Regions from separate parts of the Ureibacillus suwonensis genome, predicted to be linked through region 2. Evidence: riboswitches for the same ligand, from Rfam matches in the RefSeq annotation. Region 2 holds a riboswitch; the other holds the start of a gene.
What was found. A riboswitch is a leader RNA that binds a small molecule or an ion and turns the genes downstream of it on or off. The one in region 2 is predicted to bind glycine.
Positions count from the first base shown of each region.

Region 1 (5,340 bases), on a different contig from region 2:
TTATTGATCATTCCGATGGCCGCTTCATCGGCAATCATTGCGGAAATGGTGCTGGCAGGTGCGTCGCCCGTGATGGCAATCATGTCAAGACCGACGGAACATACACATGTCATTGCTTCTAACTTGGATAGCGATAATGCGCCTTCTTCAATTCCACGGATCATGCCGTTATCTTCGCTGACTGGGATGAAGGCGCCGCTTAAACCGCCCACATAGGATGAAGCCATGGCACCACCTTTTTTCACCGCATCATTCATTAAGGCAAGGGCGGCAATGGTGCCGTGGGTTCCAACACGCTCAAGGCCAATTTCTTCAAGAATTTCAGCCACACTATCGTTCATCGCATTCGTTGGTGCAAGGGACAAGTCCATTATGCCGAACGGAACGCCTAAACGTTTTGCCACTTCTCGTCCGATCAACTCTCCGGCACGGGTAATTTTAAAGGCGGTTTTCTTGATGATTTCGGCCACTTCTCCCAAATCCGCATCCGGATAACGTTTCAATGCATTGAGTACTACCCCCGGACCGGAAACGCCGACATTGAGTACGACTTCTCCTTCACCGGATCCGAGGAAAGCGCCGGCCATAAACGGATTATCTTCCACGGGGTTGCAGAACACCACCAGTTTTGCGCAGCCAAGGCCGGACTGTTCTTTTGTCAGTTCAGCCGTTTCTTTGATGATTTCGCCCATTTGACGTACAGCATCCATATTGATGCCGGCTTTGGTTGTGCCGACAGAAACGGAAGCGCAAACCCGCTCAGTGGATGCCAAGGCTTCTGGAAGAGCATCAAATAACACTTGATCTCCCTTCGCAATCCCTTTGTGCACAAGGGCGGAATAACCGCCGATAAAATCGATGCCAAGGGTAACGGCGGCGCGGTCCAATGTTTTTGCAAGTTCCACAGCCTGTTCTTTTGTCGCATTGCCTAGAAGATCGGCGATTGGCGTCACGGCAATCCGTTTATTGATGATCGGGATGCCGTATTCTTTTGCCACTTTTTCAGCGGTAGGTTTTAAATCCTTTGCGTAATGGGTGATTTTATCATAGATTTTTTGTTTCATTTTATCGAAATCGGAATCCGCGCAATCCCGTAAATTGATTCCCATTGTCACTGTACGGATGTCCAAATTTTCTGTCCGGACCATCCGGATGGTTTCCAACATTTCATGAATTTCAAAGTTCATGTTTGCACGTCCTTTCACACGCGATGCATTGCCCTGAAAATTTCTTCAAGTTGTACAGTAATGACAACACCGATTGATTTTCCAAGTTCATTGAGTTCCTGCTGCAAGGATTCAAGATCTTTTAAATTTGTCACGTCAATGACCATCATCATGGTGAAGAAATCTTGTAAAATCGTTTGGCTGATATCTAAAATGTTGATGTTTCGATCTGCAAGTACAGTTGTCACTTTTGCGATAATTCCAACCTGGTCTTTTCCGATAACGCTGACAATTGCTTTTCTCATATGTTTCACCTCTATTGATGTAATAAAAAAGAGATTGGTTTCCCAATCTCAAAAGCATAAGAACAATAACGGTATTATCATTCTTCTGTCCTTTTGCCTGAGATTGTGAATCCTTCGGCGCCACAGATGTGGTCTCTCCAGAAGCTGCTCCTGACTGTAGTGTTACCCACAGCATTCATCGCTACACCTATTTAATTCCAATACTAGACGATACTAACACCTTTGTCGAAAATGGTCAACTAAGATACACTGAAATTTTTAAAAATTTTGACCGTAAGGAGGGGGTTGAATGTTTTTTTCCGCTCAAACCGGGAATAAATTTACTAAAGTATGAGTCAGAAAAATGGGTTTGAATCCATTGACAAAAAAATTAATGCGTGATATATTTATCTCGAATTCAAAATAATGAACTTCAAGATAAATATTCATAAATATCTCGGATTCAGAATAAAGTAAATCGGGAGGAATGAAAAATGGCGAAATGGGTTATTGACAAAGCTCACTCAGAAATTGGTTTTGAAGTGAAACATATGATGGTATCAAAAGTGAGAGGGCATTTTGATTCTTATGATGCGGAAATTGAAGCGGACGATTTGACAGATCTTACAAATGCAAAAATTTCATTCGCTTTTGATGTGGCAAGCATCAATACAAAATTGGAAGATCGGGATAATCATTTGAAATCTGCAGACTTCTTTGATGCGGAAAAATATCCTAAAATCACATTCCAATCAACAGAAATCAAGAAAACAGGCGATAGCGAATATGAAGTGACAGGAAACTTGACGATTAAAGATGTCACAAAACCGGTAACATTTGAAGTGGAATTCAACGGTAAAGGAAAAAACCCTTGGGGCTTTGAAGTGTACGGCTTTGAGGCGGAAACAAAAATCAATCGTGAAGATTTCGGACTTACTTGGAACGCAGTGCTTGAAACAGGTGGCGTGCTGGTAGGAAAAGACGTGAAGATTAAAGCCGAATTGGAAGTGAACCCTGCAAACTGAAGTATTATCAATAGCCGATTCCTATTGGAGTCGGCTTTTTTATATGAAGAACCGGCTGTAAGGAGGTGCCGGTTCAAATCAAGCCGAACCACTGTGCAAAAAAAGAGTGGGTGAGAAAACCATCATTTTCTTCATCCACTCTTTTCTTCGTTATTTATTCAATATGCTATGCTTTCTTCCATACACAAAATAGACGAATAAACCAATCAACATCCAAATGAAGCAGGTGAACATTGTGAAGGAAGATAATTGGGTAATCATGAATACGCAAAGGATAAATGACAGAATCGGCACAATTGGATATAAAGGCACTTTGAATCCGTCTTTCAATCCTGGAATTTTCATTTTTCTAACATAGATGACGCCGATGGAAACAGCGGCAAAAGCGACTAAAGTTCCGATATTTACAAGCTCCGCCAATTTATCGATTGGTATGAAACCGGCGAAAATAGATACAAATAGCGCATAAATCCATGTGTTTTTCAATGGAATTTTAAGTCGTGGGTGGATTTCTGACAGCACTTTTGGAAGCATTCCGTCCCGGGCGAAGGAGTACACTAAACGGGTCCCTCCATACATCATCACGAAAATGACCGTCATCATGCTGATTACCGCACCGAGGGAAATGATTCCAAACACCCAATCCAGATTTGCCAATTCCATCGCGTAGGCAACAGGGTTTCCGACATTCAATTCCGTATATGGGACCATTCCCGTTAAAACGAGGGAAACGGCCACATACAAAATTGTACAAATCACAAGGGTTCCGATAATTCCAATCGGCATATTCCGCTGTGGATTTTTGACTTCTTCCGCAGCAGAGGACACGCTGTCAAACCCCAAATACGCAAAAATCACCAATGCCGCACCCGTCAAAATCCCCTTAAAGCCAAACGGAGCGAATGGTTGCCAGTTTTCAGGCTTCACATAAAACACTCCGACGAAAATAAACAGCAAAATGATCCCCAGTTTAATGAACACCATGATTTTATTCAAGCGGTTGGATTCTCTGATCCCCAAAGATAAAATGGCGGCCAAAAGGACGATGATGAAAATCGCCGGCAAATTGATAAAGGTGCCTTCGGATGGATTTAATGGTCCGGACAAAGCTTTAGGTATATGAATTCCAAACCCTTCAATGAGGGATTGGAAGTATGCAGACCAACCGGTTGCCACTGCCGCAACAGCCAGCCCGTATTCCAATAGCAGGCTCCATCCGATAATCCAGGCAATGAGCTCGCCGAAAATGACGTATGAATATGTATATGCGCTGCCGGCAACCGGAATTGCTGAAGACAATTCGGAATAACAAAGGGCGGAAAAAGCGCATACAATCGCCGCGAAAATAAACGAAAAAACAATGGCGGGGCCTGCATGTTCAGCGGCCACCGTACCAGGCAAAATGAAAATTCCTGTGCCGACAACTGCTCCAACCCCAAGAGCGATTAAATCAGAAGCATTCATCGATTTATTAAAATGTGCCGTGCCTTGTTTATTCAACAACTGATCCAATGGTAATTTCCGAAATAATTGATTTTTCATAAACCATCCATTCCTATATTGATATAATAATATTTTGATATTTCTAAAAACGCAAAAGCGGTATAAGTATAACACTTTTTCGCGTTGAAGTGTTGAAGAATCAAAAAGTAATAATTTTTAATTTATTAATAAATTTCTGATAATTATTCAATTCCATTATTATACAAAAATAATGATTTTTTGCCGGGTTTTACATCAAAACATCTTCCGTAATTAAGTTGTCCAACTTTTTGTGGCTTAAACATAACAGTGGGACATGTTTTGATAGAAGTTCTCATAAGATAAGGGAAATGTTATAGAAGAATAAGAGCTGAAAAAAAGGGGATGGGCAGCAATGAATTTGATGATATGGATCGGCTTATTTCTATTGTTGTTCGGGGTTTTAATGGCCAAATGGACATCTTTTTCCTTGGTGATTTCCATCGTCGGTTGCACGGTCATTTTTGGAGGAATCATTCTGCAAGAAAAGCCAAAAATAAAAAAGCCATTAGACGACAATGGCTTTTATTGCAAACGATAAATGACAAAACGTTCGTTCCACACTTTTTCGTGAAGTGACGGGATTGGAATCTCCTTCAACTTCTCAAAAGGGGTATAGCGGTTCAAATAATCCAGGTAGTCAAGGGATGGATAATATAAAATCACATCCACCGTATGTTTCTTTTCTTCCGTCGAGCGCATGATATGATGCAGCACTTTCATGAAAATCGGCAAGGAGAAGGGATTAAAAAAATAAAATTTATTTTCCGCCGGTTGGATCTGGTATTCTTCGGCAAGGCAGCAAAGAAAGTGCATTCCTTCTTCCTTTTTCCGGAATTTTTTGCAAAAATGTTCCCGGTTTTTGATCGCTTCTTTGATAAATTGTTCGTTCATATCAATGCCTATGATTGACGCATTGGTTTTGTAATGAAGAAAAATGCCAACTCTCCCCAAACCGCATCCAAAGTCAATAATGGTGTCGTTTTCGTCGATGGTATAATGCTTCAATAATTCCTCCAGGGCGGAATAAGGGGTGGGCTCATAACGGTTGTAATGGGGGGATTGGTAAATGCCGTTTTTTATCCCGCAGGTTTCAATATGAAGAAATCGATCAAATTCCGCATCGTTCATGATAATTTTTCCCCCAACTTTTTTTAAAAATAACGGAACTTTCCGAACGGATCATTGGTTGAACGTTTATGAACATAGTATAATCGAATCAGCAATTGTTTTACATAGTGAGGAGAGCGCATATGTTAAAAAGTTTGTTTGGCCGGAAAAGGGAACCATTGAAAAACAGGGTGGAATTTTGCGTATCGAACGAAGCTTATGCCCATCCGGATG
Region 1 covers NZ_JBHSNQ010000162.1:8,204-13,543, reverse strand. The annotation lists gene ACFPOH_RS12260 (PFL family protein) at 1-1,187, opposite strand, end outside; gene ACFPOH_RS12255 (ACT domain-containing protein) at 1,202-1,471, opposite strand; glycine riboswitch at 1,547-1,622, opposite strand; gene ACFPOH_RS12250 (YceI family protein) at 1,945-2,475, shown strand; gene ACFPOH_RS12245 (amino acid permease) at 2,626-4,017, opposite strand; gene ACFPOH_RS12240 (hypothetical protein) at 4,352-4,537, shown strand; gene ACFPOH_RS12235 (class I SAM-dependent methyltransferase) at 4,522-5,127, opposite strand; gene ACFPOH_RS12230 (DUF1450 domain-containing protein) at 5,250-5,340, shown strand, end outside.
Region 1: another riboswitch for glycine. It lies ahead of ACFPOH_RS12255 (ACT domain-containing protein); the one in region 2 lies ahead of gcvT (glycine cleavage system aminomethyltransferase GcvT).

Region 2 (5,340 bases):
TTCACGCCAACCGGACCGGAGCCTGGACCTCCCCCGCCGTGCGGGCCAGTAAAGGTTTTATGCAAGTTCAAGTGAACGCAGTCAAATCCCATATCGCCAGGGCGCGCTTTGGACATAACCGCATTCAAGTTGGCTCCATCATAGTATACTTTCCCGCCGACGCTATGAACAATTTCGGCAATCTCGACAATATGTTCTTCAAACAAACCGAGCGTGTTCGGATTTGTCAACATGAGAGCCGCTGTATCTTCCCTGACGACACGGCGCAAATCTTCCAAATCGACCAATCCGTTTTCATCGGATTTCACCGTAATGATTTCGAATCCGGCAACTGCAGCGCTGGCAGGGTTCGTACCATGGGCAGAGTCCGGTACAATCACTTTGTTCCGGTGCCCTTCCCCATTCGCTTCATGATAGGCACGGATCAACATCAACGCCGTCCATTCACCATGGGCGCCGGCAGCAGGTTGCAATGTCACTTCATCCATGCCGGTAATTTCTTTTAAAGCCGTTTGCAGTTCATACATCAATTCCATTGCCCCTTGCACTGTAGATTCATCCTGCAATGGATGAATGTTTGCAAATCCGGAGAAACGGGCAACTTCTTCGTTTATTTTCGGATTGTATTTCATTGTGCATGAGCCCAGCGGATAAAACCCGGAATCCACACCATGATTGCGGCGGGACAGCGCAGTGTAGTGGCGCATAATATCCAATTCAGACACTTCCGGAAGCTCGGCCGGCTCTTCACGCAAATATTCTTGCGGAATCAATTCGGATAATTCCACTTCGGGCACATCCAATTCCGGCAAGCTGTAACCGATGCGGCCTTCTTTTGATAATTCAAAAATGAGCGGTTGATTTTCGTTATGCATTGTAAGCCCCCATTTCTTGCACGAGTTGGTCAATTTCTTCTTTCGTACGCAATTCTGTTACGGCAATCAGTACATGGTTCTCAAGATGCGGATAGTCGCGGCCCAAATCATAGCCGCCAATGATGCCTTTTTCCAATAATTTTTGATTGATCTCACTCACCGGCTTATTCACTTTCACAACGATTTCGTTAAAATGAGCCCCTTGGAACGGAACCGTGAATCCTGCTTTCTCAAATGCCGTTTTTGCATAACGAGTTTTTACAATATTTTGCTTCGCCATCTCTTGGATGCCGCGTTTGCCTAAAGCCGTCATGGCAACAGAAGCGGCAAGGGCAAGCAAGGCTTGGTTGGAACAGATATTTGAAGTCGCTTTTTCCCGGCGAATATGTTGTTCACGGGCTTGCAACGTCAACACGAAACCGCGCCGTCCGTCCTGGTCCACCGTTTGTCCGACCAAACGTCCAGGAACTTTGCGCATTAATTTTGACGTTGTGGCAAAATAACCGCAATGCGGCCCTCCGAAACTTTCAGGAATTCCGAACGGTTGCACATCTCCAACCGTAATATCCGCACCCAATTTTCCAGGAGGTGTTAAAACGCCTAATGCCAGCGGGTTGGCTGATACAATGAATAATCCTTTCGCTTCATGGGCCATTTCGCCAATTTTTTTAATGTCTTCAATTTGGCCGAAGAAGTTTGGATATTGCACCATAATCGCGGCTGTTTGTTCATCGATCAATTCTTTCAACGCTTCAATATCTGTGACGCCATCCTTGGTTGGCACTGTCACCACTTCAATGGATTGGCCATAGGCATAAGTTTTCACGACTTCACGGTATTCCGGATGAATAGCTTCAGACACTAAAAGTTTTTTCCGTCTAGTGGAACCGGCGGCAAGCATTCCCGCCTCTGCAAGAGCCGTTCCCCCATCATACATGGACGAGTTGGCCAAATCCATTCCCGTCAATTCCGCAATCATTGTCTGGAATTCAAAAATTGCCTGTAATTCCCCTTGTGAAATTTCCGGTTGATATGGCGTATAAGCGGTATAGAATTCCGAACGGGAAATGACATGATCAACAATGGCAGGTTTATAGTGATTGTATACACCTGCGCCCAAAAATGAAACAGCTGATTCCGTATTCGTATTTTTATCTGCTAATGCTTTCAGTTCTTTCAATAATTCAGATTCAGATACTGCCTCTTTAATATTGTAAAGCCCTTTAAAACGCACCTCTTCTGGAATGTCCGCAAATAAATCGTCAATGCTTTCCACTCCAATGGTAGCGAGCATTTCCTGTTTGTCCTGTTCCGTCATTGGAAGATATCGATGCTTCATTTTTTGACCTCCATTAATTATTTTTCCCGTTTATAAAAAGGTTTCGGCACCACTTGCGCTTTTACCTTCTTATTCCGGATTTCCACATCCACTTCTGTGCCCACATCAGCATATTGGCTATCCAACAGGGCTAATCCCAAATTCCGTTTTGTGGAAGGTACTTGTGTTCCGGTTGTTACAACGCCGATTTCTGCGTCACCTTTAAAGACTTTATAGCCATGGCGAGGAATTCCTTTTTCAATCATTTCAATGCCGACAAGTTTTCTTGAAAGCCCTTGTTCCTTTTGTTTGATCAGCGCTTCCTTGCCGATAAAATCCGACTCTTTTTGAAGTTTCACCGCAAAGCCGATGCCTGCTTCAAGAGGTGAGATGGATTCAGATAATTCTTGCCCATAAAGCGGCAGACATGCTTCAAAGCGCAATGTGTCACGGGCGCCAAGACCACACGGAATGAGTCCATCCTCTTTTCCGGCCCCTAAAATTTTATGCCACAGTGCCACAATCGCTTTCGGCTCCCCATATAGTTCAAACCCGTCTTCTCCTGTATAACCGCTGCGGGAAAGCAATACCGGATAGCCGCCAACCGTTGCGGAAGCTTTGAAATGGAATGGTTTTATTTCTTTCAACTCTTCCTCCGTCAATGTTTGCAATATTTTTTCTGAAAGCGGCCCTTGAAGAGCAATCATGGCATATTCATCGGATTTGTTTGTAATATCCACTTCGCCTTGGGCATGCTTTTTCAGCCATTCAAAATCTTTCTCAATATTCGCAGCATTCACTACAAGCAGATACTGATCATTTCCAAGGTTGTATACGATTAAATCATCAACAACCCCGCCATTTTCATAGCACATTACATTGTATTGTGCGCCACCTACAGGAATTTTTGAGATGTCATTGGATAATATTTTTTGCAGGAACCCGAGCGCATCTTTCCCTTCGACAATGATTTCTCCCATATGGGATACGTCAAATAGTCCTGCTCGTTTTCTTACAGCTTCATGTTCTTCTTTGATCGATGAAAATTGGACAGGCAGTTCCCATCCTCCAAAGTCAATGGTTTTCGCACCATATTTGGCATACTCGTCAAATAATGGTGTTCTTTTTAATTCTCCCATCAAGAAACCTCCCTTTACTGGATCCTCTTTAAAAGCTCATTAATTAATATAGGTAAAAAAGGACAGAAAATCCCCTTGTTTTAGGAATTCTCTGTCCTTTCACCTGAAAGTTACACCTACTGTAAAAGCAGGCTTTCCCCTTGGGTGGCTGAAAAATCAGCGCTCTCCAGAGTTGCGTCCCGTACGAGTCTTTTTGCCTGAGAGATTCATAGTTCCCCTACTTGCTCCTTCGGCGACGTAAACACGTTCTCTCCCCGCACAATCATCCGCCATTATCAAGTTGAACAATCATTATATCTTTGCCAATATCCTAACATTGAACAGGATGTAAGGCAACATTTTTTTAAAATCCTGTATAAAAAGCGAACATTTTTCAAATATAATTTATGTTCATTCGCCTTTCAAACGGTTCACTTGGAATGCCATGTAATTTACCACTTGACGGATTGTTCGATTATGCGTAAAGACGCGGATATGGGCTGCTCTTTTATAAAATTTTCTTCTGTAATAAAATAGTCGTTCCAGCTCTTTTTTTGTCGAACGTTGGGCGATCGGGCGATTTTTATCATTTTTGATCCGGTTGTAAATATCTTCAAAAGGAGCATCCAGAAAGAAAACGAGGCCTGTCCTTCTCATGATTTCCCGGTTTTCCGGTCTCATCGCAACCCCGCCGCCAGTGGCAATAATACAAGCTTCATCCCGGAAATTTCTCAAAAATTCCGTTTCGAGATTCCGAAAATGCTCCTCTCCGTATTTTTCAAAAATTTCAGGAATCGGCATCCCCTGTTGCCTTACAATCTCTTTATCCATATCATAAAAGGGCATCCGCAATACATAGCTTAATTGGCGTCCAATTGCACTCTTTCCGCATCCCATGAATCCTACCAAATATATTTTTCTCATTTTTGACACCTTTCTACACAAAACTCCCAGTTATCGATTCAATAAGTTAATCGTAGCACGAACATTGACGTTTTCCAATGAATTAATGATTGAAAATTGCGTTAAATAGGATGTGCTGTAAAACATTACAAAAGACATTACAAAAAATAGCAGCAGGATGGCGATGGGATACATAACTCCTTTTTCATTTTTTATATTGGACAAATAACGTTCTCTCCTTCTCTATTCCATTCAAAAACCTGACTTTCACTGTCAACAGGTTGTCCGAGATGACAAACTCGGCATTTTGAATTCCAATGAGCAACGGCACATATCCCTGCCCGTTTACTTGCAGCCGGATGACATCTGAAATCTTGTTAATTTTGAGGGTTTTCGATGGTGATTCGACTATGTATAAAGAATTTGCCATCCAATAAACATCCTCGATATCAATCAAATATTGTTGAAAATCCTGTATAAAAATTTCCCATTTTATCTGTTCGTCCGCAAGAAAGGTATCGTTCCATTGTTGTATCAATAAATATATGGCCAATATGAGCTGGGCGAGCAGGGTGAAAGTCAGCAGATGAAAAAGCGCCTCAATCAGTGTAAAGCCGTTTCTATTGTTTCGTACTCTCCATTGGCATCGATGCATTTCAATCGTTCCTTATCCAGATTGGTGAAATGAACACAAATCGTATCTTTTTGGAAAGTCCAACGAAATTCCACATGATCAATCCATTTTGTCCCTTCACTAATCCCGGTTGTCTTTGCAATACGCACTCCCTCATAAGCCACTTCGGAAGCGTGCAATTCCAGGGTCTTATTGTAAAGGGAATGTTGGAGCTGATATACAAAAGGAAGAAAACCCATCAAAACAAAGAGGATGCTGATGACAAACAGCGATTCAATCAGGGAGGCCCCTTTTTCATTCCACATAACGGATTCTTCCTTTATCGATGTTGATGATGATGCTTTTTTCTCCGTACGGGGTCTGAAAAGTGATCGTCCCGAAGTTTTTTACCCCGCCCCTTGTATTGATGGATAGAGTGGACAAATTGCTGAAATCATTAATCGAAATCATATCCGGAATTTTTCTCTCGATGAGGACGTCATTCATTTGATG
Region 2 covers NZ_JBHSNQ010000009.1:24,306-29,645, reverse strand. The annotation lists gene gcvPB (aminomethyl-transferring glycine dehydrogenase subunit GcvPB) at 1-875, opposite strand, end outside; gene gcvPA (aminomethyl-transferring glycine dehydrogenase subunit GcvPA) at 868-2,214, opposite strand; gene gcvT (glycine cleavage system aminomethyltransferase GcvT) at 2,232-3,335, opposite strand; glycine riboswitch at 3,422-3,504, opposite strand; glycine riboswitch at 3,508-3,598, opposite strand; gene ACFPOH_RS00395 (shikimate kinase) at 3,723-4,235, opposite strand; gene comGF (competence type IV pilus minor pilin ComGF) at 4,420-4,869, opposite strand; gene ACFPOH_RS00385 (hypothetical protein) at 4,818-5,153, opposite strand; gene comGD (competence type IV pilus minor pilin ComGD) at 5,143-5,340, opposite strand, start outside.